DNA from 2 places in the Thalassolituus hydrocarboniclasticus genome. Region 2 is predicted to be linked to the other one. Evidence: riboswitches for the same ligand, from Rfam matches in the RefSeq annotation. Region 2 holds a riboswitch; the other holds the start of a gene.
The links. Region 2 has a riboswitch for thiamine pyrophosphate ahead of HUF19_RS00615 (TonB-dependent receptor). Riboswitches for the same ligand answer to the same signal wherever they lie in the genome.

Region 1 (6,571 bases), 1.8 Mb from region 2:
CTGCAACCGCGCCTGATTCAGACGCTGAATGGCGGCTTCGTTTTCACGGCCGTCATCGGCGGGATTCCATAAACCGCCCTGACGCAGATCCTGAGCAAACTGCGTAAGCTCGGCCTGATCCGCCGGATGGGCCACCACCAGACTGCCGCTCTGACCATAGTGCACGGCAATACCACTGTCGGCGTGCAACTCCGGTAATAACTGCGGCCACAGCTGCAACGACTGCAGGCCCAGCGCAAAGACTTCCGGATGCGCCAGCGAGCGCTCGCTGTAAGGCGCGACCATCGCCGCGGCGGTATGCGCAGCACTGGCGGGCTGGTCTTCGGCGGCGGCCTCATAGACCTCCACCTGAAAGCCCTGACGGGCCAGACGCCACGCCAGCAAGCTGCCCATCAGGCCCGCGCCGGCAATACAAACCCGACGCTGCTCGCTCATGCTTCGGCCTCCTGATAGAGCGCACTGCCGCTGGCGCGGAATTCTGCGGCTTTTTCAGCCATGCCCTGCTGCGCTTCTTCGTACTGTGGCACGCCTTCGCTTTGCGGCGCGTCTTCCGCCTCCTGGGCCGAAGCAAAATCGCGCACTTCCTGCGAGATTTTCATCGAGCAGAATTTTGGCCCGCACATAGAACAGAAATGCGCCAGCTTATGGCCTTCTTTCGGCAGGGTTTCATCGTGGTAACTGCGTGCCGTATCAGGATCAAGGGCCAGGTTGAACTGATCCTGCCAGCGGAATTCAAAACGCGCCTTCGACATCGCATCATCGTGCAGCTGCGCGCCCGGATGCCCCTTGGCTAAGTCAGCGGCATGAGCAGCAATTTTGTAGGTAATTAAGCCCTGTTTAACATCCTCTTTATTGGGCAGGCCCAAATGCTCTTTCGGCGTGACGTAACACAGCATGGCGCAGCCATACCAGCCAATTAATGCCGCGCCGATGCCTGAGGTAATATGGTCGTAGCCCGGTGCAATATCGGTGGTCAGCGGTCCTAAGGTATAAAACGGCGCTTCGTCACAATGCTCGAGCTGCATCTCCATATTTTCTTTAATTAAATGCATCGGCACATGGCCCGGACCTTCAATAAAGGTCTGCACATCGTGCTTCCAGGCGATTTTGGTTAATTCCCCCAGAGTTTTTAATTCGGCAAACTGCGCTTCGTCATTGGCATCGGCAATGGAGCCGGGACGCAGACCATCGCCGAGGGAGAAGCAGACATCGTAGGCTTTCATAATGTCGCAGATATCTTCGAAATGGGTGTAGAGAAAACTCTCTTTATGATGCGCCAGACACCATTTCGCCATAATCGAACCACCACGGCTGACAATACCCGTCACCCGTTTGGCGGTCAGCGGCACATGCGCCAGACGCACACCGGCGTGAATAGTAAAATAATCCACGCCCTGCTCGGCCTGCTCAATTAAGGTATCGCGGAATAATTCCCAGGTCAGGTCTTCGGCCACGCCGTTGCATTTTTCCAGCGCCTGATACAAAGGCACGGTACCAATAGGCACCGGTGAATTACGGATAATCCATTCGCGGGTTTCGTGAATATGATCGCCGGTGGATAAATCCATCACGGTATCGGCGCCCCAGCGGGTGGCCCAGACCATCTTTTCCACTTCTTCTTCGATGGACGACGTAACTGCCGAATTGCCGATATTAGCATTGACCTTGGTGCGGAAATTACGGCCGATAATCATCGGCTCGGTTTCCGGGTGGTTAATATTATTGGGAATCACCGCCCGGCCACGGGCAATTTCTGAGCGAACAAATTCCGGGGTAATTTCCGCCGGAATCGACGCACCGAAACTCATACCCGGATGCTGGCTTTTTTGTGCCTCATCCAGCTGTGCCCGGCTTAATGCCAGATTTTCGCGGATGGCCACATACTCCATTTCCGGGGTGATAATGCCCTGTCGTGCATAATGCAGCTGGGTGACATTTTTGCCGGGTAATGCCCGGCGCGGACGACGCTTAAGTTCAAAACGCAGTTTTTCCAGCGTCAGGTTCATATCGCGGATACGCGCATATTCGGAGCTGAAACCGGCAAGCTCCTCAGTATCGGCCCGTTCATTAATCCAGTTCTGACGCAGCGCTTGCAGACCTTTGCGCACATCAATATTCACGGCCGGGTCGGTGTAAGGGCCGGAAGTATCGTATACCCGCACCGGCGCATTGGCTTCGGTTTTACCATTAGCCAGCTGTGTATCGGACAGCGCAATTTCGCGCAGTGCAACCTGTAAATCGGCACGGCTGCCTTGCACATAGAATTTGCTGGACGCCGGAAATGGCTGCAGAGAGAGTTCGTCAACACGCATCTGTTCGCTTAACGATGTATGCGCTGAATTGTTTTTGCCCATGCTCAATACCTTTTTAGCCGTCGCAGACGACGGAAGAAAAATAACGGCAGGCAGCGAAGAAAAGAAAAAGATGATCACAGGCAGCAGTAAAATACTGACAGCCCACACCGTAAACGGTGACTGACCGGGGTTTAAGAAATCGGCGACAGCCGCGAAAAACCCGCTTTTCTGTTCCCTACGCTGGCACTAACCAGATCAGGTTCAACGGGATCCGCAAACACATTGCGATCTCAACCTCTTTGATGTTTCAGCACGCTGAACATCCTGAGGCACCCCGACAGAATCGGCACAGAGTGTACGGCAGAGAAGACTACGCGGACAAGACACCCGGCGGGTTATTTATGCAAAACATCCGCGCCGGGCAGGCATCAACGGCGGTCAGAAAAGCCGCCGTAAGAAAAACAGCCGGACATTAACGCGCCAACAGAAAATGCGCGCGGGCCGTGGCAATCGGGCTGGTGCGCTCAGTCTGCCAGGCGGTAATGGCGACGTTGGCGACACGCGAGCCCTGACGCCAGACCTGACATTCAGCAAAGGTATCCTGATGACGTCCGGCACGCAGATAATCGAGGGAGAAATCGATCATTTTCGGTAAGGCGGCAGTATCCATAGTCATCATCAGATGCAGTGACGCCGCCAGCTCCATAAAGCCGCCGATCACGCCGCCATGAATGGCCGGTAAAATCGGATTGCCGATATTGTCTTCGTTAGCCGGCAGATGAAACAGCACATCCTGACCAAAACGCTGAAATTTCAGACCAATTAAATTGGCATAGGGAATACCATCCACCAGCGGCTGGAAATCACCACTCTGCTGCGCCTGTTGCAGCACGGTTTCAAAACTCATTGTGCAGCTCCTGCAGCCGTTACATCATCGCCCTGCTCGATACGGGCACGGAATTCCGGTGGGGTCATATTCTCACCGATACGCATAAAAGTAGCAGCGCACTTGGCCACCAGGTCGCGCTCTTCGCCCTGAAATACCTCACACTCGGTAAAGACCACCGAGCTGGCGATACGCGTTACCCGTGCTTCGGCAAACAGATCGCGGTTTGGTGTTGCCGCTTTCATATAATCCATACGCAGATCCAGTGTCGGGCACAACTCGAAACCCGGCAGCGAGGAGAACACCGCCGTACCACAGGCGGTATCCATCAGCGTGGTCAGGCTGCCGCCGTGCACAGTGCCGGTGACCGGGTTGCCCACAATCTGTTCACTGTATGGCAGGCGCATAACCAGTACATTGTCCTGCGCGCTTTCAACCGTCAGCCCCAGTACCTGACAATGACGCAGGGTGGCAACGAAACGCTCGGCCCGTGTTTTAACCGATAAGCTCATAAGATCTCCGCTGAGGGTGATTGTGATAGCCAGACAGGCACAGCACGACTGTGTGAATTCTATCAGGAAATGGCCTGACCGGCGCAAAGGGCGCCCGTTATACCGGAAAGCTGGATTTTGGCAATGATCGCTTTGCCCGATTCTGTTAACAGAATTGCTCAAAACAGACATAAGAACTGAACGTTTTTCCCACCACGCTATAAGACAAACAAGCGCCCTGTGCTATGGTTTGACGCCTGAGAATGTCCCGGATACACACCCGAATCAGCCCTTAACAAGGATCTGCCCTTAAAAGGGACCTGCCTTTAAAAGTGAGACGCTATGAATTTTGACGATTACCTGCAGCAGGTTAGTCAGCAGGATACGCTGGAAATCCACCCCAGCTGGGGTCAGGGCCGCACCACCTTTGGCGGCCTGTCGGCGGCATTGATCCTGCACCGCATAGAACAGGGTCTGGATGACGGCCAGGTGCTGCGTTCACTGAATGTCAGTTTTTGCGGCCCGCTCAATACCGCTGAATCCTTTACCCTCAGCAGCCAAAGCATCCGCGTTGGTAAATCCGTTGCTCACTATCAGGGCCAGACCGTACAGCAGGATCAGGTAACCACGCTGGTTAATGCCTGCTTTGGGCGTGAGCGGGAATCCGACATAGAGGTTAAGCTGCCACCTGTCAGCTGTGGCACGCCAGGATCAGGTCAGGCCATGCCCTTTATCAAAGGCATAACTCCGGAGTTTACCCAGCATATTAACTTCACCTATGTGGAAGGCGGCCTACCCTTCACCAACAGCAAACACAATGTTATCCGTGGCTGGATGCGCTTTAACGATGGCGAACGCGCGCTGAGCAATGCCCATCTGGTCGCCCTGATCGATGCCTGGCCGCCAACGCTGCTGCAAAAACTGAAAAGCCCGGCGCCCTGTGCCAGCGTAACCTGGAGCATCGAGATGGTGACGCCGTTAAGCCAGCTGCCGCAGTTACCGGGCGGCAGCGACTGGCTCTGGTACGAGGCGGACATCCGTCAGGCGCACGATGGTTATGGCCACACAGAAGCGCGGATCTACACCGCCGACGGTGTATTGCTGGCACTCAGCCGTCAGCTGGTGGTGGTTTACGATAAACGCTGAGGACGTTCTTACTGTAGCCTGATACCTTCGTCTGACTATCAGGCTGCAACAGCAGTTTCTTCCCTCTATTCCTTCCGATTAGTTGCTCAATAAGCAGCGGGCAACTATTACTTAGTCATCAATTTCTCTGCCGATGACAGCTATGGCTACCAACGTTCTGATCTGCGACGACTCAAGTTTTGCCCGTAAACAAATGGCGCGGGCGATCCCCAAAGAATGGGAAGTGGACATTCATTTTGCCGGTGATGGCGTGGAAGGCGTACAGGCCATCCGCGAAGGAAAAGGCGAAGTGGTTTTTCTCGACCTGACCATGCCCAATATGGATGGCTACGGCGTACTGGAAACCATCCGCAAAGAAGATCTGCCTGCCATGGTGATTGTTGTGTCCGGCGATATTCAGCCCGATGCTCAGGACAGAGTCAGAAAACTCGGTGCAATGGCTTTTATCAAAAAGCCGATTGATGCCGATAAAGCCCGCGAAGTGCTGACCGAATACGGCATTCTGACAGGGGCCTGATATGAGCGTCACATCTACCGCAGTATCTCTGAACGAAGACCAACGCGACTGTTATCAGGAGCTGACTAACGTTGCCATGGGTCAGGCCGCCGACCGTTTAGCACGACTGCTGGATGTCTATGTGGTGTTGCCGATTCCCAAAGTAAACCTGATTGAATCCAGCGATCTGCATATGGCGATTCAGGATGCTGAAACCGATTCGGCTATGTCAGCGGTATGCCAGGGATTTATTGGTTCAGGTATTGCCGGTGAAGCGCTGCTGTTATTTAACGACACCAGCTTCTCCGACCTGGCCGCACTGATGAATTATGGTGGCGAACTCGACCGTTACGGCGAGCTGGAATTATTAATGGACGTCAGCTCACTGTTAATCGGCGCCTGTATTCAGGGCATTGGTGAGCAGCTGGAGATTCACTTTAATCAGGGTCATCCGGTGGTGCTTGGCCAGCATTGCAAAGTCGAGGACATTTTAAAAAGTGGTAATCATCAGTGGACCAAAACCCTGGCCATTGAAATCCACTACACCATTGAGCATGTGAATATCGACTGTGACCTGCTGTTGCTGTTTACCGAAGACTCAGTCGCGAAACTGAACAACAAAATTAATTATCTGCTGGATTAACGTATGACGGATTCAAACATTGAATTTGGTGACATCCACTGGCTGATGGATATTCTGCAGAATATCGACGTCGGTCTGGTGGTACTCGACCGCCAGTACAATATCCAGCTGTGGAATGGCTTTATGGAAAGCCACAGTGGCTTAAGCCCGCAAAAAGCCAAGGGCGAAAATCTGTTCGACCTGTTCAACGAAATTCCCAAAGACTGGTTTATGAAAAAAGCGGAGCCGGTTTATCAGCTGAAAACCCGCACCTTTACCATCTGGGAGCAACGTCCGTATTTATTCCGCTTTAAAAATTACCGCCCTATTACCGGCCGCGCGTCGGTGATGTATCAGAACACCAGTATTATTCCGCTGGAGTCGATTAACCGCAGTGTTGATCATATCTGCGTGATTATTTATGACGTAACCGACATTGCCGTCAGCCGCGAAGACGTACAGTCTGCTCATCAGACCCTGAATGAACTGAACCGCACAGACCAGCTGACCGAGCTGTCCAGTCGCGGTTACTGGCTGAAAGATATCGAGCGTGAATTTCTGCGCTGCCAGCGTTCGGTATTACCAAGCACCCTGGTCATGTTTGATCTGGACGATTTCCGTACCATTAATGGCCGC
Region 2 (6,571 bases):
CATATAAAGGCATCGCCGCCGGTATCGAGAACACCAACTACTTCGTTACCTGCCAGCAGCAAGGCCGGCAGAGTGAGTATGTGCTCACCCTGTTTGAGCACCATAACAGCAGTGAAGTGCGTGAGTTTGTCCGTCTGGCGCATCATCTGGGGCAACAGGGACTGCAGGTTCCGGCACCACTGGCAGCACGTGATGGCGAATGGCTGCACAGCCTGAAAGACAAACCGGCGATTATTTGTCCGCGCCTGCCCGGCGAACATATCCATGATCCGCAACCGCAACACTGCGCAGCCATTGGCCGCGCGCTGGCGGAACTGCATCTGGCCGCCCTGCCGCTGCATAACCGCCGCAATGACAGCCGTGGTTTTGACTGGTGGATTACGATCAGCCCGGAGCTGAGCAGCGATTTAACCCGCGAAGAACAGACGCTGCTTGAAGACGAACTGCACTTTCAGACACAACAGCGCGCCCAATGGCTGAGCCTGCCGCAGGGCTGGATTCACGGCGACCTGTTTCATGACAACGCCCTCTTCACCGCTGATGGCCAGGTTGGCGCCATTCTCGATTTATACAACGCCTGCGATGGTGCCCTGCTCTACGATCTGGCGATCATCGCCAACGACTGGTGCTGCGATATTAACGGCGACTGGAAAGCCGGTTGTACAGAAGCCTTATTAAACGGCTACGAAAGCGTACGGCCATTAAACGATGCAGAAAAAGCCAACTGGAATTTAGTGTTAAGAGGCGCAGCCCTGCGCTTCTGGCTGAGCCGTTTACTAACCCGCCGCATTCAGCAGCAACAGGCGGGGGAAATGGCACTGCAGAAAGATCCGGCGGAGTTTTTAAATAAATTAAACAAGCGCCGGACAGTCACTCTGCCAACGCTTTAAGGCCATTTAAATAAGCAATCAGCTCACGATCACTCCACAGCCCCTGCGCCCGGTACCAGAGTGCGGCCAGATAGCTCATCTGTGTTTTGGCAAATTCCCAGCCACGATAATGTTTTAAACCATAGGCCTGCAGCAGGGCCTGCTCATCGTCGGCGGATAAATCCACGCCCTGTAATAAAGCAGCCAGATCCCATAACGGGTGACCGATAGCCGCGTATTCCCAGTCAAGCAATACCAGTTTGTTCTCAGCAGTCTGTATCCAGTTGGGGGCGGTCGGGTCCATATGGCACAGACAACGCTGATTATCGGGAGCACCGCTCAACAGACTTTGCAGCGGACCGCGCAAAGCCAGTAATTCTTCGGCTGCCGCCGTCATACGATCCATCACGGCAAAATGTGCAGTAATGGTGTCCCAGTAATGGCCGGCTTTTTCACTGATGCTGAGCTTTGGTATTCCGGCAGGTGGGCGTAACTGATGCAACTGCTGTAATTGCTGCGCCATGGTCAGCAGCAGCGGCAGATTAAGTTGCTGATTGGTTAATGGCGTGCCCGGCACATAATCGCGTATCCAGTAATGGCCGCTTGATGAACGGAAGCGAATGGTGGGCGTCAGCCCCTGTGCCGCCACCAGATGATGCACCTGCAGCTCGGCCGCGCGGTTAATATCCAGCGCTCTGGAATTCCGCCCTTCTACCCGCAACACATAATCGCCTTCCGGCAAACGCAGCAGATAACAATGATTGGTAAGCCCACCGGGCAATGGGCTGATATTATCCAGCGTTGGCGCTTCGCTGCACAATTGCCAGTGTGGCCAGTCATCTAAAATCTGCTGCAGCATAGGTATCGCCTTATTGTTGTTATTCGGCTATTTTCCACGCCGACGGAGTGGTCAGCACAGTATTATCATCGCGGTTTTGTTGTGCTTTAACTTGTGCCTTAAATTGTGGCAACCAGTTAAACCAGCCAATAATGACCAGCACCACGTACACCGCCATCAGCAGTGCCGTTAAATACAGCTCACGGTCGATATATAAAAAGATCGCAACACTGTCGACAACGATCCAGTAGAGCCAGTTTTCCAATACTTTCTTCGCCACCATCCAGGTGGTAATCACCGCCCCCCAGGTGGTGAATGAATCAAGATAAGGCAATACCGCCGAGGTGTTTTCGCTGAGCAGATAACCGCTGATACAACTCAGAACAATCACACTGCCAATCGCCAGCAGATGCTGTTTTAATCCCCAGGACTGTATTGGTAACTCAGCAGCCGAAGCCTGTGAGTTCTCATGTTTATTATCTGCCCTTTTATTGGCGCGCCACAGCCACCAGCCATAGACCGCCATAATCAGGTAATACACATTCAGCGCCGATTCCATCAGCAGGCTGACATCCCAGAACAGCCCGATAAAAATAGCCGTACTGCCAAAGGCCGCGTACCAGCACCAGATGCTCTGCTTCATGGCCAGCACTAAATAGGCAATACCCAGAATAACGGCGACCAGTTCCCAGCCGCTCATGGCCTGCGCCGCCTGTTCAATACTGTTCCAGATGTCGGTCATGCAGGAGTCCTTGGTTTAAGGGCAAAGTCGGACGTATTATCCGTGTGGATTAAGTGCCGGATCGAGATTGGTACCGATAAATTTGCAGACAAAAATGCTCTTGCCGAATTGCTCCCAGCTCAGACGCATTTCTTCTTTTAAGGTATCCATCACCAGATCATAGTCACCAAACACCTGTGTACTCATGGTATTGGTCACGATGGTTAACCCTTCAACCTGATTCAGACGGTCGATAAACGATTTAATCGCCGGAATATAATCATCGGCTAATGGGTATTTGCTGATTTCGACGGAAATTTCCATTTGGATCTCCAGTTAATAAGCCGGACGCCTGACGTCCGGCTGCATTTATCAGAATGAATATTTGGCTTCCAGCATCACAAGGCGCGGCTCGCCCAGCTGACGATAAGCATTTTCGGCATAGCCATTACGAGGGTCGTTACCAAAACCACCAAAACCACGAACATCGGTTTCACGGTTGGTCAGGTTACGGCCGGCCAGTGCAAGATCCAACGGACCCTGCTGATAGCTCAGGCGGGCATGCCAGAGTACCGAGGCACGGGCTTTTTCATCGTGGCTGTCAGAAAAATAGAATTCATCTTTAGCTTCACTTTCTGCGCGCAACGATAATGTATCGGTCAGCGCATAGGTCAGCGCAGTAGCCAGACTGTATTCCGGTGCATGTGCCTGAGCTCGGCCGGATTTATCCACTGTAGTACTGCCCACAACATTTCCACTTGCGTCATACTCATTCTGCTCATAGCTGTAATCACTGAATTCGGCATGCAGATAACCAAGACTCAGATCCCACAGTAATGCATCAGACAGCTGCCACTCGCTTTCCAGTTCCAGTCCGTAATTTTCCCCTTCAGCAGCATTAGCTAAATAGTCCTGAAAGGTGATGCTATTATCCGGCTTTTGTACCGCATATGAGCTTTTAACCTGCTGGTTTTTACGCTGAATATAAAATACCGCGAGGCGGGTTTTCAGTGCATCCTCAGCCAGAGACGACTTAAGACCCAGCTCAACCGTATTATTAAACTCGGTATCGAACGTGCGGTTAGCTTCGGAAATATCCGGATCAGTATTCACGCCACCGGCTTTATAACCACGGGCCAGAGAGATGTAGCCCAGATGGTCAACACCCAGCAGTGTTTCCAGCGTAACTTTTCCGCCCCATAAGGTTTCGTTGGTATCGCTGACCACATCATTTTTTGCAGCATCCAGCGTATTGGCATTATCACTGAAATCATTTTTCCAGTTTTCCGCACGTACGCCGTAAGTCAGAGTTGTGGATGGAGTAAAGGCTGTGCTTAGTTCTGCATAGGCCGATACCGAATCCACGGTCAGATCGCTCTGATACTGTCCGTTGTTATAGGTGTAGTTGCGTTTCAGTGTTTCTTCCCGCTGCATCATATAGATGCCCGCAACCCAGTCGGTTGAATCAGAAAATAATCGGCCATCGGTGCCAGATAGAAAGCGCAGGCCAATACTGTTGCGATCAAAATTACGCAGGTATTGATCAAAAGAGCTGTAACCATCAACAGGAGCCAAACAAGGCCCTTGAGTTGTATCACATGGGTCTGGCTGGTACACAGGATCATCGCTCAGCCAGATATATTCACCGTACGCCCAGTCTTCGTCGTAACTGTATTCCGCTTTATTCCAGCTGCCGGTAATTTCACTTTCAAAGCGGACTGCGGAATTCAGTTCGTGGTTATACGCCAGCGCAAAAGCGTTGGTATCCTGTGTATCTTTACCCGGACGGTTCGACAATGTTGTGCGGTTATTATCAAGGCTGTAAGCATCGTAACCGTTATCAATATCGGCGTATAAATAGGTCAGATTTAATTCGCTGCGTTCAGACAGTTGCCAGTGCAGTTTCGCGCGGGCGATTTTTTCGTCCTGGTTATTGGTGTCGTCACGGTTTAAAAATTCGTTGTCGATATAACCATCGGATTCAAAACCATGCATGGCAATACGCCCCTGCAGGTTATCACTCAGCGAACCGGATAGCGCCGCCCCCAGACCATAGCTGCTGTAGTTGCCGGCTTTGGCACTGATATAACCTTCATTATTTTGTGTCGGGTCATTACTGCGGATATTGATCATGCCGGCCAGTGCGTTAGCACCAAAACGGGTGCCCTGCGGGCCGCGCAGAATTTCCACCTGCTGTACATCAAACAGGGTCGCGGCAGCACCTAAACCGGTCATATCAATACCGTCGATGACCAGGCCCACAGATGGATTCACCGGATCAACAAACTGGCTGCGCTCGCCGATACCGCGAATCTGAAAATAGCGCCCGCGGGAAGTACCGGAAGCAAAGTTCACGTTGGGGGCAAAGCTTAAGATCTGGTCCAGATGCTGCGCCGAACGGGCTTCAATCTGCTCGCTGCCAACTAAGGTGACGGCTTCGGGAATCTGCTGCACATCGGTTTTACGGAAATCGGCCTGCACGGTTTGCGTGCTGAGGGTAACGTCATCAGCCGCAAAAACCGACAGCGGGGTCAGTGGTGCCAGTAAAACTAACAGGGAAAGCGGTGTTTTTTTCATTCAGGGTCATTCCTCAAAATACAAGAAAGACCCGGGTAGTGCGTAGGGGCCGGTTGCGTTTAACGCCAACCTCCCGGTTGTGATGCGAGCCGCCGCAGACTGTGCGTACTCACCCCATTCCTACGCCGGTACTAACCGGATCAGGTTCTAGGGGTTTGCCGTTTACACAGGTAAACCTATGGCATCTCAGGCCGGATTCAGACAATCGGGCCACCCCCTGGGACAGGGGCATCATAAGGGATTCACGCCGGGGAACCAATGGCGGCTTTGGGCTAATAACTATTTATGCAGAGCAGCCTTTGTTACGTCAGCGCTGCCACGGCTGCGGTATGCGGCTGCCGAGCAGATCATCCAGCAACTGCTGTTGCTGTTCGCGCTCAGCCAGAATCGCGGCTTCGGTAAAGTCGGTTATGTCCTGATTTTTATCGCCTTCGCTGACATCACTGTCGAGGCTGCCCAGCACGTAGGTTCGCCGCCGCTCATGCCATTCATTCTGACTTTGCTGCGAAGCATGCTGCAGGGTGAAATCTTCGTAGCGCAGGCTGGTTACCTCGGTGGCACGGGCTTCGGTCTCGATGTACTGGTAGTTCTGCTTGCTGAAATCCACCAGTTCCAGCCAGGGCAAAGGCTCATAGAAGCTGGCCTTAAACTGATACGCCTGGGTTTGCTCTACGGCGAGGCTGCCGGCATCTCCGGTTTCGCCTCTGGTATCCTGCGCGAAATTAAGCCCAAAGCTGATCTTTTCATTATTGCGCTGTGCATCAGGGTTGGGTTTGCTGACCTGCGCCTGAAATGAAAAGCTGAAATCCGCCAGACCACTCAGCGCCGTAAGTCCGCTGCGGGCAAAACCCACGTCGATTCCGGTTGGCGTTTGCGGTGGCTGCTCCTGTTCCTGCCGCGCCAGATCCTGCGGATGCTGCTCCGGTTTATGCAGCAGGGCGAAGGCATCGAGCATTAAATCCAGCTGCTGTTTATCGGCATTGCCGCGTTCGCCGCTCTGTTCGATCAGCGTCAGATATTCCTTCAGGCTGTCCTGCCGCTGTGCTTCCGTGCCCAACTGCGCCCAACCGGCTTTGCTCAGATCCAGCTTCAGTTTGTCTTCATGCAGCAGCACATTCAGGCTGCGCTGCTCATCATCGTTGCGGTATTCAATACGCAGCAGATCGCTGCTCTCATTGCCTGCGCCTTTAAGATCGAGTGATACCGCCGAGAATTGCTGCAGTTTATCCAGCCCCAGATTTTCCAGATCAAGATGGCCACTAGCCAGATAGCGCCGTGCCAGTTTATCCAGTGATGAGGCCAGTTGCAGCGCTTCTTCCTGCTCTTCTTTACTCAGCGATTCATCCAGGGTAAAGCCCACCAGCCACTGATCTACTTCCAGTGCACGGCCATCGTCACCCTGACCCCAGCCGCTCTGATGGGTCAGATTCAGCGTTAATTCCTTACCCGAATTGGTGGTCAGTTTCAGGCTGAATTTTTCTTCCTGATAACCGTATTTCAGACTGACCTTGCCGATTTCTGTCAGCGCCGGACGGGTACCGTCATCGGCATAAGCATAACGTCCGC

Region 1: another riboswitch for thiamine pyrophosphate. It lies ahead of thiC (phosphomethylpyrimidine synthase ThiC); the one in region 2 lies ahead of HUF19_RS00615 (TonB-dependent receptor).

The regions. Positions count from the first base shown of each region.
Region 1 is NZ_CP054475.1:2,402,703-2,409,273, forward strand. It holds gene HUF19_RS10625 (FAD-binding oxidoreductase) at 1-435, opposite strand, end outside; gene thiC (phosphomethylpyrimidine synthase ThiC) at 432-2,354, opposite strand; TPP riboswitch at 2,510-2,641, opposite strand; gene HUF19_RS10635 (PaaI family thioesterase) at 2,767-3,201, opposite strand; gene HUF19_RS10640 (PaaI family thioesterase) at 3,198-3,692, opposite strand; gene HUF19_RS10645 (acyl-CoA thioesterase) at 4,014-4,817, shown strand; gene HUF19_RS10650 (response regulator) at 4,960-5,334, shown strand; gene HUF19_RS10655 (histidine kinase) at 5,336-5,956, shown strand; gene HUF19_RS10660 (sensor domain-containing diguanylate cyclase) at 5,960-6,571, shown strand, end outside.
Region 2 is NZ_CP054475.1:131,364-137,934, reverse strand. It holds gene HUF19_RS00635 (homoserine kinase) at 1-890, shown strand, start outside; gene HUF19_RS00630 (phosphotransferase) at 871-1,728, opposite strand; gene pnuC (nicotinamide riboside transporter PnuC) at 1,748-2,449, opposite strand; gene HUF19_RS00620 (YkoF family thiamine/hydroxymethylpyrimidine-binding protein) at 2,486-2,752, opposite strand; gene HUF19_RS00615 (TonB-dependent receptor) at 2,801-5,005, opposite strand; TPP riboswitch at 5,106-5,233, opposite strand; gene HUF19_RS00610 (hypothetical protein) at 5,313-6,571, opposite strand, start outside.